DNA from 2 places in the Pelagibius sp. 7325 genome. Region 1 is predicted to be linked to the other one. Evidence: predicted binding sites of a transcription regulator. Region 1 holds the regulator's gene; the other holds the start of a gene.

Region 1 (5,685 bases):
CGTGCCGCCACCGAAGAAGACCGAGGTGACCGCGCGCGGACCGCTCTTTTCGCGCGCGTGCTCCAGGTCGCTTAGTAGGGCGCGGCGCCAGCGCTCCTGGTCGACGCTCTCGCGCACGTGGCTGTTGAAGTCGCAGTAGGGGCACTTCGACTTGCAGAACGGCCAATGCAGGTAGACGCCGAACCCTGCTTCGGTGCGGGCATTCATGGCGCGGCGTCCATGCTCTCAGGGCTTCCGCAGAAGGGCCCCGGCCAGCTGGGCGAAGGCGACGGCGCGGTGGCTCATGGCCTCCTTCTTCTCCGGCTCCATCTCGCCGAAGGTGACCCCGTAGCCCCTGGGCTGGAACATTGGGTCGAAGCCGAAGCCGCGCTCACCGCGGATCGGCCAGACCAAAGTGCCTTCGACGCGCCCCTCGAAGGAGACGGTGCGGCCGTCCGGCCAGGCGACCGAGAGGTTGCAGCAAAAGAAGCCGCGACGGTCCGGATTGTCGCCCAGTTCGTCGTGGACCCGCTTCATGGCCACGAAGAAGTTGCGGTCGGTACCGGCCCAGCGCGCGGTGTAAATGCCGGGCTGGCCATTCAGCGCCGGCACTGCGAGACCGGAATCGTCGGCGATGGCCGGCAGACCGGTTGCTTCGCACGCAGCACGCGCCTTCAGGACGGCATTCTCCTCGAAGGTCGCGCCGGTCTCTTCCGGCTCCGGCAGGCCGAGATCGCCGGCGGAGAGAACCTCCAGGCTGTAGGGCGCCAAGAGGGCCGCATTTTCGCGGTACTTGCCCTTGTTGTGGGTGGCCAGCACCAGCTTATCGCCGGGCCGGAAACCTTCGATGCGGGTATCGCTCACGGGGAAAACCCTTCTCGATCAGGCCAGGCCCAGGGCTTTTGCCTGGTGCCGGCAGAGTTCCTTCACGCCCTTCTCGGCCAGGTTCAGCAGCTCCTCGAACTGCTGGCGGCTGAACGGCACGTCCTCGGCGGTGCCCTGCACCTCGACGACGCCGCCGCCGGCGGTCAGCACGAAGTTGGCATCCGCCTGGGCCGTGGAATCCTCAGCGTAATCCAGGTCCAGCACCTCCTGGCCGCCGAAGATGCCGCAGGAGACGGCGGCAACCTGGTCGGTGAAGGGCAGCTTTTCAAGCACGCCGATCTGCTTCAGGTGCTGGAAAGCGAGGTGCAGCGCCACGTAGCCGCCGGTGATGGCGGCGGTGCGGGTGCCGCCGTCCGCCTGGATGACGTCGCAGTCGACTCGGATCTGGCGCTCGCCGAAGCCTTTCAGGTCGGTGACCGCGCGCAGCGAGCGGCCGATCAGGCGCTGGATCTCCTGGGTGCGCCCGCTCTGCTTGCCGCGGGCCGCCTCGCGGTCGGTGCGCGTTCCGGTCGAACGCGGCAGCATGCCGTATTCGGCGGTGATCCAGCCGCGGCCGGAATTGCGCAGCCAGCCGGGAATGGATTCCTCTATGGACGCAGTGCACAGCACGTGGGTGTCGCCGAAGCGCGCCAGGCAGGACCCTTCGGCGTACTTGTTCACGTTGGTTTCCAGCACGATATCGCGCAGCTGGTCGATGGCACGGCCGGAAGGACGCATGAAGTTTCCTTTGTTTTGGGCTCTTTACTGGGGCACGGGGAGGGAAATGGCTCGAAAGGATGCTCCCAACAAGCGTCAAGGGGCCCTCCGGCGGCGCGCAAGCTAGACCATGGCGCCGCTTCCGTCCAGTTCGCGCGATTCCGGGCGCGTTTCGCCTCCTTTGACCTTACGTTGACCCTAGGAGGGGGGCTCACTACATTCGCGGAACACAGGAAATATCGCACACGAGATGACCAGACCGCTCGACATAGCTGCCAAAGCCTCCGCGATCCGCGGCCTTAACGACCGCTCGCGGGACGTCCTGAAGCATATCGTGGACGCCTACGTGGAAACCGGCGCCCCGGTCGGCTCGCGCACGCTGTCGCGCTCCCTTGGGCTTGGCCTCTCGCCGGCGACCATCCGCAACGTGATGGCGGATCTGGAGGATCTCGGCCTGCTGTTCGCGCCGCACACCTCGGCCGGGCGCCTGCCGACCGATCTCGGCCTGCGGCTGTTCGTCGACGGCCTGCTGGAGATCGGCAACCTGACCCAGGAGGAGCGCACCCGGATCGAAAGCCAGATGGCCGCCGACGGGCGCTCGCTCTCTGAGGTCCTGGAAGAAGCCTCGGAGACACTCTCCGGGCTCTCGCGCTGCGCCGGCCTGGTGGTTGCGCCGAAGCTGGGCGACCCCTTGAAGCACATCGAGTTCGTCTCGCTCGGCCCGGGCCGCGCGCTGGTGGTGCTGATCACCGTCTCCGGCGTGGTCGAGAATCGCATCATCGACGTGCCGGCGGGCTTGCCCGCCTCCTCCCTGGTGGAGGCCAGCAATTACCTCTCCGCGCGCCTGACCGGGCGCACCCTGGAGGAAGCCCACGCCGACATCCTGACGGAGCTGGACCAGCAGCGCGCCGAGCTCGACGCCCTCACCTCGCGGGTCATCGAGCGTGGCCTCGCCAGCTGGGGCGGCAGCCATGGCGGCAAGGGCGGCGCGCTCATTCTGCGCGGCCAGTCGCAGCTGCTGGAAGACGTGAACGCGCTGGAGGACCTGGAGCGGATCCGCCAGCTGTTCACCTTGCTGGAGACCAAGGACGCGCTCATCCGCCTGCTCGACCTCACCGGCGCGGCGGAGGGCGTGCAGATCTTCATCGGCGCCGAGAACGAGCTCTTCGGGCTCGCCGGCTGTTCGATGATCATTGCGCCCTACAGCAATTCCCAGCAAAAGGTCGTCGGCGCCATCGGCGTCATCGGGCCGACACGCATCGACTACGCGCGCATCATTCCGATGGTGGACTACACCGCGAAGCTGATCGGCCGCCTTGTCGGGTAACTGGGTCGGGTAACTGGGTCGGGCGACGGTTCACGCAGCAAAATGTTTGAAGTTAAGCAAGGTTTGAAAGGAGTAGCCGTTTCGCAATGGCTGAAGAAAAGAAGCAGGACCCGGCGATGAACGAGAACGAGGCCACCGACTCCCCGGTCGACCTCGGCGACGAGCCGCTGGTCGATCTCTCCGACATGAAGCATGCTGGCGCGATCTCGCCGGACGAGGATCCGGTCGCGTTGCTGGAAGGCGAGGTCGCCTCGCTGAAGGACCAGTTGCTGCGCGCCATGGCGGAGACGGAGAACGTGCGCCGCCGCGCCCAGCGTGAGCGCGAGGACAGTGTGAAGTATGCCGCTGCGGCGGTGGTGAAGGACCTCTTGGCCGTCGCCGACAACCTGCAGCGTGCGCTGGAAAGCGTGCCGGCGGATCTGGCGGCGGAGAACGAGCAGTTCGGCAACCTGCGCCTCGGTGTCGAGATGACCCAGAAGGAACTGTTGTCGGTCTTCGAACGCCACAACATCCGCTCGATCAATCCGCTGGGCGAGAAGCTCGATCCGCACCTGCACGAGGCGATGTTCGAGATGGAAGATCCGGAAAAGCCCGTGGGCACCGTGGTCCAGGTGATTCAGCCCGGCTACCGCCTGCACGACCGGCTGCTGCGCCCGGCCCGCGTCGGCATCTCCAAAGGCGGCCCCAAGGCGGGCAGCGAGCCCAAGCCGGGTGGCACGGTAGATACCCAGGCTTAAGAGGTTTCCTCGGGCGGGCGGGTCACCCGCCGCAGGGTGACGTTGATGCGCCCGCCACCGCCCCATTCGTGTGGCGGCAGCAAGCGGCTGGAGCCGCCGAGGATCCGGTCGATGCCGTGGTAGGCGAGGCGCGCCGTGCCGGCTAGCACTACGACATCGCCGGAGTGCAGCTTCAGCGACGTGGTCGGCCCGCGCCTTGTGGGCCCGCCGATGCGGAAGACGGCGGAATCCCCCAGGGACAGCGAGACCACCGGCGCGGCAAAGGTGTCCTCGTCCTCGTCGCGGTGCAGGCCCATGCGGGCCTCCGGCGCGTAGACGTTCACCAGGCAACATTCGGGATCGGCCGGGTAGCCGGAAACCTCCCGCCACAGGGCCAGCAGCGCCGGCGGGATCGCCGGCCAGGGCTGCCCGGTCCCGGGATGCCGCCCGATATAGCCGTAGCCCGTCTCCTTGTCCGAGTACCAGCCGTGGCTGCCGGCATTGGTCATGCGCACCGAGAACGGCCGCCCGCTCTTGGGCATGGCCGGGCGGTAGAGCGGCGCCTCGCCGGCGATGCAGCGCAGCGCGGCGACCAGCGCCGCCTGGGCGTCCGGGCCCAGCAGTCCGGGCAGATAACGAAAACCTTCGGGCGGCGCGGCCACGTGCCTACCGCTCCTCTTCCCGTCTGGCGGCGTGGCGGGCGCGCAGCCGCAGCAGCCAATAGAGCGCGCCGCAGACGACCGCCATGCCGAGGCCGACGGTGGCGAGTGCGCGGCTGCCGAACAGAGCCTCGCCGGTCAGGGTCAGCCCCGCGCCGGCCAGCACGCTGGCCACCAGAACCCAGAGGATGGCACGGTAGAGGGGGTCGTTCCGGGGATCGCGTTCTTGCTGTGGCTCCGGCATCTGTTCCGCTTTCGTTTCGCTTGCCGCTTCCGGCATGGCTCCGGCGCGCCAGGAACGGCATTTTTCGGCCTGTTATCGCCCGCCGGTCGGCCTGCTTTGCGACTTGCAGCGGGCGGGACGCTGCTTATATAAGCCCAGAACCCATGGTCATGAACTCTCATTGGCGGGGATCCGCCGGGTGGCGCCGTCAGACCGGGCCGCCCAAGGGGTCTGCTGATCGAAGTGAGGAGCTAAAATGAGTAAGGTTATTGGTATCGATCTCGGCACGACGAATTCCTGTGTCGCGGTCATGGACGGCAAAGACGCCAAGGTTATCGAGAATGCCGAGGGCGCGCGCACCACGCCTTCGATGGTCGCCTTTACGGATTCCGACGAGCGCCTCGTCGGCCAGCCGGCCAAGCGCCAGGCGGTGACCAATCCGGAAAACACCCTTTTCGCCATCAAGCGCCTGATCGGGCGGCGCTTCGACGATCCCCTGACCAAGAAGGACATGGGGCTGGTTTCCTATAAGATCGTCAACCACGACAGCGACGCTTGGGTCGAGGCCCAGGGCAAGGATTACAGCCCGAGCCAGATTTCCGCTTTCATCCTGCAGAAGATGAAGGAGACGGCCGAGAGTTTCCTGGGCGAGAAGGTGACCGAGGCGGTGATCACCGTCCCGGCCTACTTTAACGATTCCCAGCGTCAGGCAACCAAGGACGCCGGCAAGATCGCCGGCCTCGATGTGCTGCGCATCATCAACGAGCCGACGGCGGCCGCGCTTGCCTACGGTCTCGACAAGAAGCAAACCGGCACCATCGTGGTCTACGACCTGGGCGGCGGCACCTTCGACGTGTCGGTGCTGGAGATCGGCGACGGCGTCTTTGAGGTGAAGGCCACCAACGGCGACACCTTCCTGGGTGGCGAGGACTTCGACGCGCGTATCATCGATTACCTGGCCGACCAGTTCAAAAACGAGCAGGGCATCGACCTGCGCCAGGACAAGCTGGCCCTCCAGCGCCTGAAGGAAGAGGCCGAGAAGGCGAAGATCGCCCTGTCGTCTTCGACCCAGACCGAGATCAACCTGCCGTTCATCACGGCGGACGCCTCGGGTCCGAAGCACCTCAATATCAAGCTGACCCGCGCCAAGCTGGAAGCCCTGGTGGATGACCTCATCCAGCGCACCATGGGCCCGGTCAA
Region 2 (5,685 bases), on a different contig from region 1:
TTTGCCGTCATCGTCGTTGAGGATCGTTCCCTCTGCCACGATGGCGTCGCCGAATTCGACCGCGGCCTGGGTGTTGGCGGCTTCCGTGAGGGTGATTGTGAACGTCTCGTCCGCTTCCAACTGCGCATCGGCATTCCAGGAAACACGAATGACCGTCTCGGTGCTGCCTTCGATGATGGTGCCGCCCCAGGTCAGCGTTGGGTTGTTGAAGTCGCCGGCATCCGCCGTTCCCAGGGTCACGGTGCCGGTGACCGACAGATTCCCCTGGGTGCCGCCGGTGCGATAGATCGTAAAGTCGACATAGCCGACGTTCTCGATCGTGCCTTCCGTCGCCGCAACGTTCAGCGAATCGGTGGCGAATTCCACGATCTGCGTTTGCGGGCCCTCGATGATCGTGAAGGGGTCGGTATCGAAGGGCAAGTCCGGATGGACGCCGTCGGTGCTCTGGTCGCCGTCGCCTTTCTGATAGGCCCAGTTGCGTTCGTTGTAGATGTAAGGCCGGTACTTCTCCAGATCGTCGAGTCCATCGGTGAAGCGGTTGTAGACGGCGACTTCCGAATTCGACGGCGCGACGAACGACTGACCCATGGCCGTGGCATTGACGCCCGAAGTCAGGCCGGTGCCCGGAGAGGTCCCGTACAACGTGCTGAACTGGTTGTTGGAGAAGGCTGTCAGGAAGGTGGTTGGCGCGTCGGCCGTGCCGGTGAAGGCGTAGATCACCTCGTTCACCGAATCGATGCCCACATTGGTCGAGTCGGTGAAGGCGATGGTGCCGTGGTTGCTGGTCGGGCTGCCGCTCGCGAGGTCGTTCATGCTGATGACCGAGCCGGCGGGGATATCGGCGTCAGCCGTCCAAGTCCACACGCTCTCGTCGCTGGCGAAGCTGGAGCCGTCCCACTTGTTATCGGTGAAGGAGATCACCGTGCCTGCGGCGATGTCTTCGAAGGTCACGAAGGCTAGGTCGCCGTCGCCCTCTGAGCTGAAGCCGGTGAAGGCGATGGCGCCAGTGCCCAGACCCTCGGTCACGAAGGGCACCTCTGAGAACGGCAGGTTCGGCGAACCGGTGTCGTGGCTCTGGTCCCCCGAGCCGTCCTGGGTGCGCCAGTTGGCGGGGTTGTTGATCATGGTGCGGAAGGTATCGAGGCTGTCGTGGCCGCTGCGCTCCAGGTCGTACTGCGCGATGTCGGCGTCGGCGTCCTTGCTCTGCAGGGCGAGGGCGGTGTCTCCGGTGGCGAGGCCGGTGCCATCCAAGGTGCTGCCGGCAGCCGCGAAGGTGTCGTTGGCGATCGCCGCGACGAAGGCCGCCGGCGTCTCCGCTGACGCGCCGGTATAGGCGTAGACCGCTTCGTCCGCGTCGGTGAAGGTGAGGCCCGCCGCGCCGCCAAAGTCGAGAGTCCCCCGGCTGCTCGATGCGGTGGCGGCGTCCTGCAGCCCATCCAGGGTGATCACCGTTCCGGCGGGGATGTCCGCGTCGGCCGTCCAGGCAACGACCGCCTCTGCTCCCTCGAAGCTCGCCCCGTTCCAGTTGTTTGCGGTGAAGTAGATGACGGTGCCGGCGGCGATGGTTTCCATCGCCGCAAAGGCAAGGTTACTGGTCGTGTCGGCGTTGAAACCCGTGAAGGCGATCGAACCCGGTCCTAGTGCCATCTAATTGACTCCCCAAGGTTAGAATGCGCTTGTTGCGAGCGCAGCGGTCGTGAACGGCAACGGCCGCATTTCGTACGCAGCCGATCTCATGTTGTCGCAGCGTTGGGGATGGCTCGTTGCATCTTTAGCGTGCCCGCCGCGGCGCTCGGAGGCGACAGCAGGCATGCGCGCCGACAATCGGATCTGCGGTTATGCTGTGCGATGCAGAAAGCCCACGGTGCCAAACCAGCCCGACCGGTGTGGCACCCGCCCCAATCAAACGATGTGTCGAGGATTTGGGCTGATCTGCGTTACGACTGCATGACTGGACGGAAATTTCTTTTTGAATGGTCTAGACGACGTCTCATTTTGTGAAGAAGGCCTCTCCGCCGCGATTACGCCGCCAAAGCAGAACGTCCGTCGGCGCCATGCCGGCGGCAAGCGATGATGCCAATAGAAAAAGGGGCCGGTCGAAACCGGCCCCTTCGAGACTGCACGTGGAGCTTGGCTGGGTCGGACGCTTAGAAGTCCATGTCGCCCATGCCGCCCATGCCGCCGCCGCCGGGCATCGCCGGGCCCTTCTTCTCGGGCCTGTCGGCGATCATCGCTTCGGTGGTGATCAGCAGGCCGGACACCGAGCCCGCATGCTGCAGGGCGGCGCGCACGACCTTGGTCGGGTCGATGACGCCGGCCTTCACCAGGTCGGTGTATTGGCCGGTCTGGGCGTTGTAGCCCCAGTTCGCGTCCTTGTTGTCCAGCACCTTGCCGATGACGATCGAACCATCGGTACCGGCGTTCTCGGCGATCTGGCGCAGCGGGGCCTCGAGGGCGCGGCGCACGATGCGGATACCGACCTTCTGGTCCTCGTTGGAGGCCTCGAGCTTGTCGAGCTTGCTCGCGGCGCGCAGCAGCGCGACGCCGCCGCCCGGCACGATGCCTTCTTCGACCGCGGCACGGGTGGCGTGGAGGGCGTCGTCGACGCGGTCCTTGCGCTCCTTCACCTCGGTTTCGGTGGCACCGCCGACGCGGATCACGGCCACGCCGCCGGCCAGCTTGGCCAGACGCTCCTGCAGCTTCTCGCGGTCGTAGTCCGAGGTGGTGTCCTCGATCTGCGCCTTGATCTGGCTGCAGCGGGCGGCGATGTCGGCCTTCTTGCCGGCGCCGCTGACCACGGTCGTCTCATCCTTGGTGATGATGACCCGCTTGGCACGGCCCAGCATGTCGAGCCCGACATTTTCCAGCTTGATGCCGACGTCTTCGGAGATCGCCGTGCCGCCTGTCAGGACGGCGATGTCCTGCAGCATGGCCTTGCGGCGGTCGCCGAAGCCCGGGGCCTTCACGGCGGCGACCTTCAGGCCGCCACGCAGACGGTTCACCACCAGGGTCGCCAGGGCCTCGCCCTCGACGTCCTCGGCGATGATCAGCAGCGGCTTGCCGGACTGCACGACGGCTTCCAGCAGCGGCAGCATGGTCTGCAGGCCGGAGAGCTTCTTCTCGTGGATCAGAACGTAGGGGTCGTCCAGAACCGCCTGCATCTTCTCGGCGTCGGTCACGAAGTAGGGCGAGAGGTAGCCGCGGTCGAACTGCATGCCCTCGACGACCTCCAGTTCGGTCTCGAGCGACTTGGCTTCCTCGACGGTGATGACGCCTTCGTTGCCGACCCGCTCCATGGCCTCGGCCAGCATGCCGCCGACCTCGCTGTCGCCATTGGCGGAGATGGTGCCGACCTGGGCGATCTCCGCATTGGAGCTGATCTTGCGCGAACGCTTCTTGAGGTCTTCGACAACGGTCGCGACGGCCAGGTCGATGCCGCGCTTCAGGTCCATCGGGTTCATGCCCGCGGCGACCGACTTCACGCCTTCGCGCACGATGGCCTGCGCCAGCACGGTGGCGGTGGTGGTGCCGTCACCGGCGATGTCGCTGGTCTTCGACGCCACTTCGCGCACCATCTGGGCGCCCATGTTCTCGAACTTGTCCTTCAGCTCGATGTCCTTGGCGACGGTGACGCCGTCCTTGGTGATGCGCGGCGCGCCGTAGGACTTGTCGAGCACGACGTTGCGGCCCTTGGGGCCCAGCGTCACCTTGACCGCATTGGCCAGGATGTCGACGCCGTGCAGCATGCGCTCACGGGCATCGGTAGAGAATTTGACGTCTTTAGCAGCCATTGTAGCCTACTCCTTATAGGGCGCCTAAGCGGGTCAGGCCGCCTTCTTGGCGGACTTTGCACCCTTGGCGCCGTCGATCACGCCCATGATGTCGGATTCCTTCATGATCAACAGGTCCTGCCCGTCGATCTTCACCTCGGTGCCCGACCACTTGCCGAACAGCACGGTGTCGCCCACCTTCACGTCCAGGGCGACCACTTCGCCCTTCTCGTTGCGGGCGCCGGGGCCTACAGCGATGACTTCGCCCTGGCTCGGCTTTTCCTTGGCGGTGTCGGGGATGATGATGCCGCCGGCGGTCTTTTCTTCTTCCTCGATCCGGCGGATCGCGACGCGGTCATGCAAAGGTCTGAATTTCATGGGATTTCCCCTGGGTTGATCTGTGCCTCGAAGTGTTAGCACTCCCTGTTGGCGAGTGCTAATTCCCGCCCGATTTAGGCCCTTCCCGAGAGGCTTTCAAGGGGAATCGTGCGGAAGTTTTTGCGCGCCCCGGCGGCGCCCGCAGGGATGAGCCAATTCTCTGATAAAAAAGATTTTTTGCGCTACTGCGCGACGCCACCGGGCTTGCCGAGGTCTTCGAAGAGGATGTTGATGACGCCTTGGGGGTCGCTGTCGCAGTGGTTGAGCAGAGTCAGGGAAGCCTCGGGGGTGGTCCACACCCAGGCCTCGGCGCTGATCGGCATGGTTTCGCCATGGGCGGCGGTATAAAAGGCGGCGAGCTGGGCGGAGATCCGCTTGCAGCGGTTGCCGCCGGGCTGCGGCTTCATGATGACGACGATGACGTCCAGCATTTCGGCGGCATCGAAACGGGCGGAGACGTCGACCTCGGTGGTGGGGAAGCGCTCGTCGGCGTACAGCAGACAGGTCGCGCCGGCGCAGTCGCGGCGCTCCGCGCGCGGCTCGGCGGCCTCGGCCTCGGCCAGGGTCATGCCCAGCTTCCAGTTCTCGTGACCCTCGATCGGTTGGGTGTCGGCCAGGGCGGGGGCGGCGGCGAGCCCGATCACGCAGCCCGCCAGCCAGCCCCGAAGGGCCGCCCGCAAGACGGAATCCCGGGTCATCGTTCCTCCCCAAGTGCAGTCTTCGTTGGCCACAGTGTAGCCGGGCGCCGTCAGCGCGCCAAATTTTTGGCGCCCCTTGGGAGGTCAGGCCGGGATGATGGCGCCCTTGTGGGCAATGACGCGGGCGGCGAGGCGGTGACCGGCCGCAGCGGCGGCCTGCGGGTCCGCGCTGCCCAGGCGGGCGGCCAGATAGGCGGCATTGAAGGAATCGCCGGCGGCGGTGGTGTCAACCGGCCGGGCGACGGTCTCAGCGGCGACCCACGCCTGCTGGCCGTGCAGGCTGACGAGGCAGGCCGCGGCCCCGCACTTCACCACCACCTCCTCGACGCCCAGGCCGTGGAGGCGCCGGGCAGTGGCCTCCGGGTCCGGGTCGTCGAACAGCGCTGTCTCATCGTCGAAGGTCGGCAGGGCGACGGCCGCAAGACCCAGCACGCGGTTCACCGCTTCCTGTGCTTCGGCGCGGCTCTGCCACAGGCGCGGGCGGTGATTGGTGTCGAAGGCGATGCGGCAGCCGGCGTGCTTCAGCGCCTCCAGCAGGGCGAAGAGGCGCTGCCGGCTCTCGCCGTCAAGGATGCCCAGGGTGATGCCGGAGAGATAGACGAGGTCGAAGCCGCCGAGGGCCGACGCCAGGCTTTCCGCCTGCTCGGCGCGCAGCAGCTCGCGCGCCGCCGCCGCGCTGCGCCAATAATGAAAGCTGCGCTCGCCGGCCGTGTCGGTGCGGATGATGTAGAGCCCCGGCAGGCGGCCGGGCAGGCGGAACACCAGGGCGGTGTCGATTCCCTCGCGCTGCCAGGCGGCCAGCATTTCCGCACTGAAGGGATCATCGCCCAGGGCGGTGA

The links. The regulator HrcA, encoded in region 1, represses chaperone genes, less so after heat shock. The targets are predictions, from matches to a motif close to GTTAGCACTCNCCNNNGGNGAGTGCTAAC.
Region 2: a site for HrcA is predicted at 4,183-4,211, ahead of groES (co-chaperone GroES). Genes of this name have one in related genera too.

What each region holds. Positions count from the first base shown of each region.
Region 1 covers NZ_JBBKAH010000002.1:924,902-930,586, forward strand. Annotated here, with positions in the region: gene hemW (radical SAM family heme chaperone HemW) at 1-207, opposite strand, end outside; gene rdgB (RdgB/HAM1 family non-canonical purine NTP pyrophosphatase) at 226-828, opposite strand; gene rph (ribonuclease PH) at 862-1,581, opposite strand; gene hrcA (heat-inducible transcriptional repressor HrcA) at 1,811-2,887, shown strand; gene grpE (nucleotide exchange factor GrpE) at 2,974-3,624, shown strand; gene WDC82_RS06380 (alpha-ketoglutarate-dependent dioxygenase AlkB) at 3,621-4,265, opposite strand; gene WDC82_RS06385 (hypothetical protein) at 4,270-4,506, opposite strand; gene dnaK (molecular chaperone DnaK) at 4,742-5,685, shown strand, end outside.
Region 2 covers NZ_JBBKAH010000006.1:151,128-156,812, reverse strand. Annotated here, with positions in the region: partial or broken gene WDC82_RS16780 (beta strand repeat-containing protein) at 1-1,647, opposite strand, end outside; gene groL (chaperonin GroEL) at 2,148-3,791, opposite strand; gene groES (co-chaperone GroES) at 3,825-4,148, opposite strand; gene WDC82_RS16765 (hypothetical protein) at 4,331-4,846, opposite strand; gene WDC82_RS16760 (sugar kinase) at 4,931-5,685, opposite strand, start outside.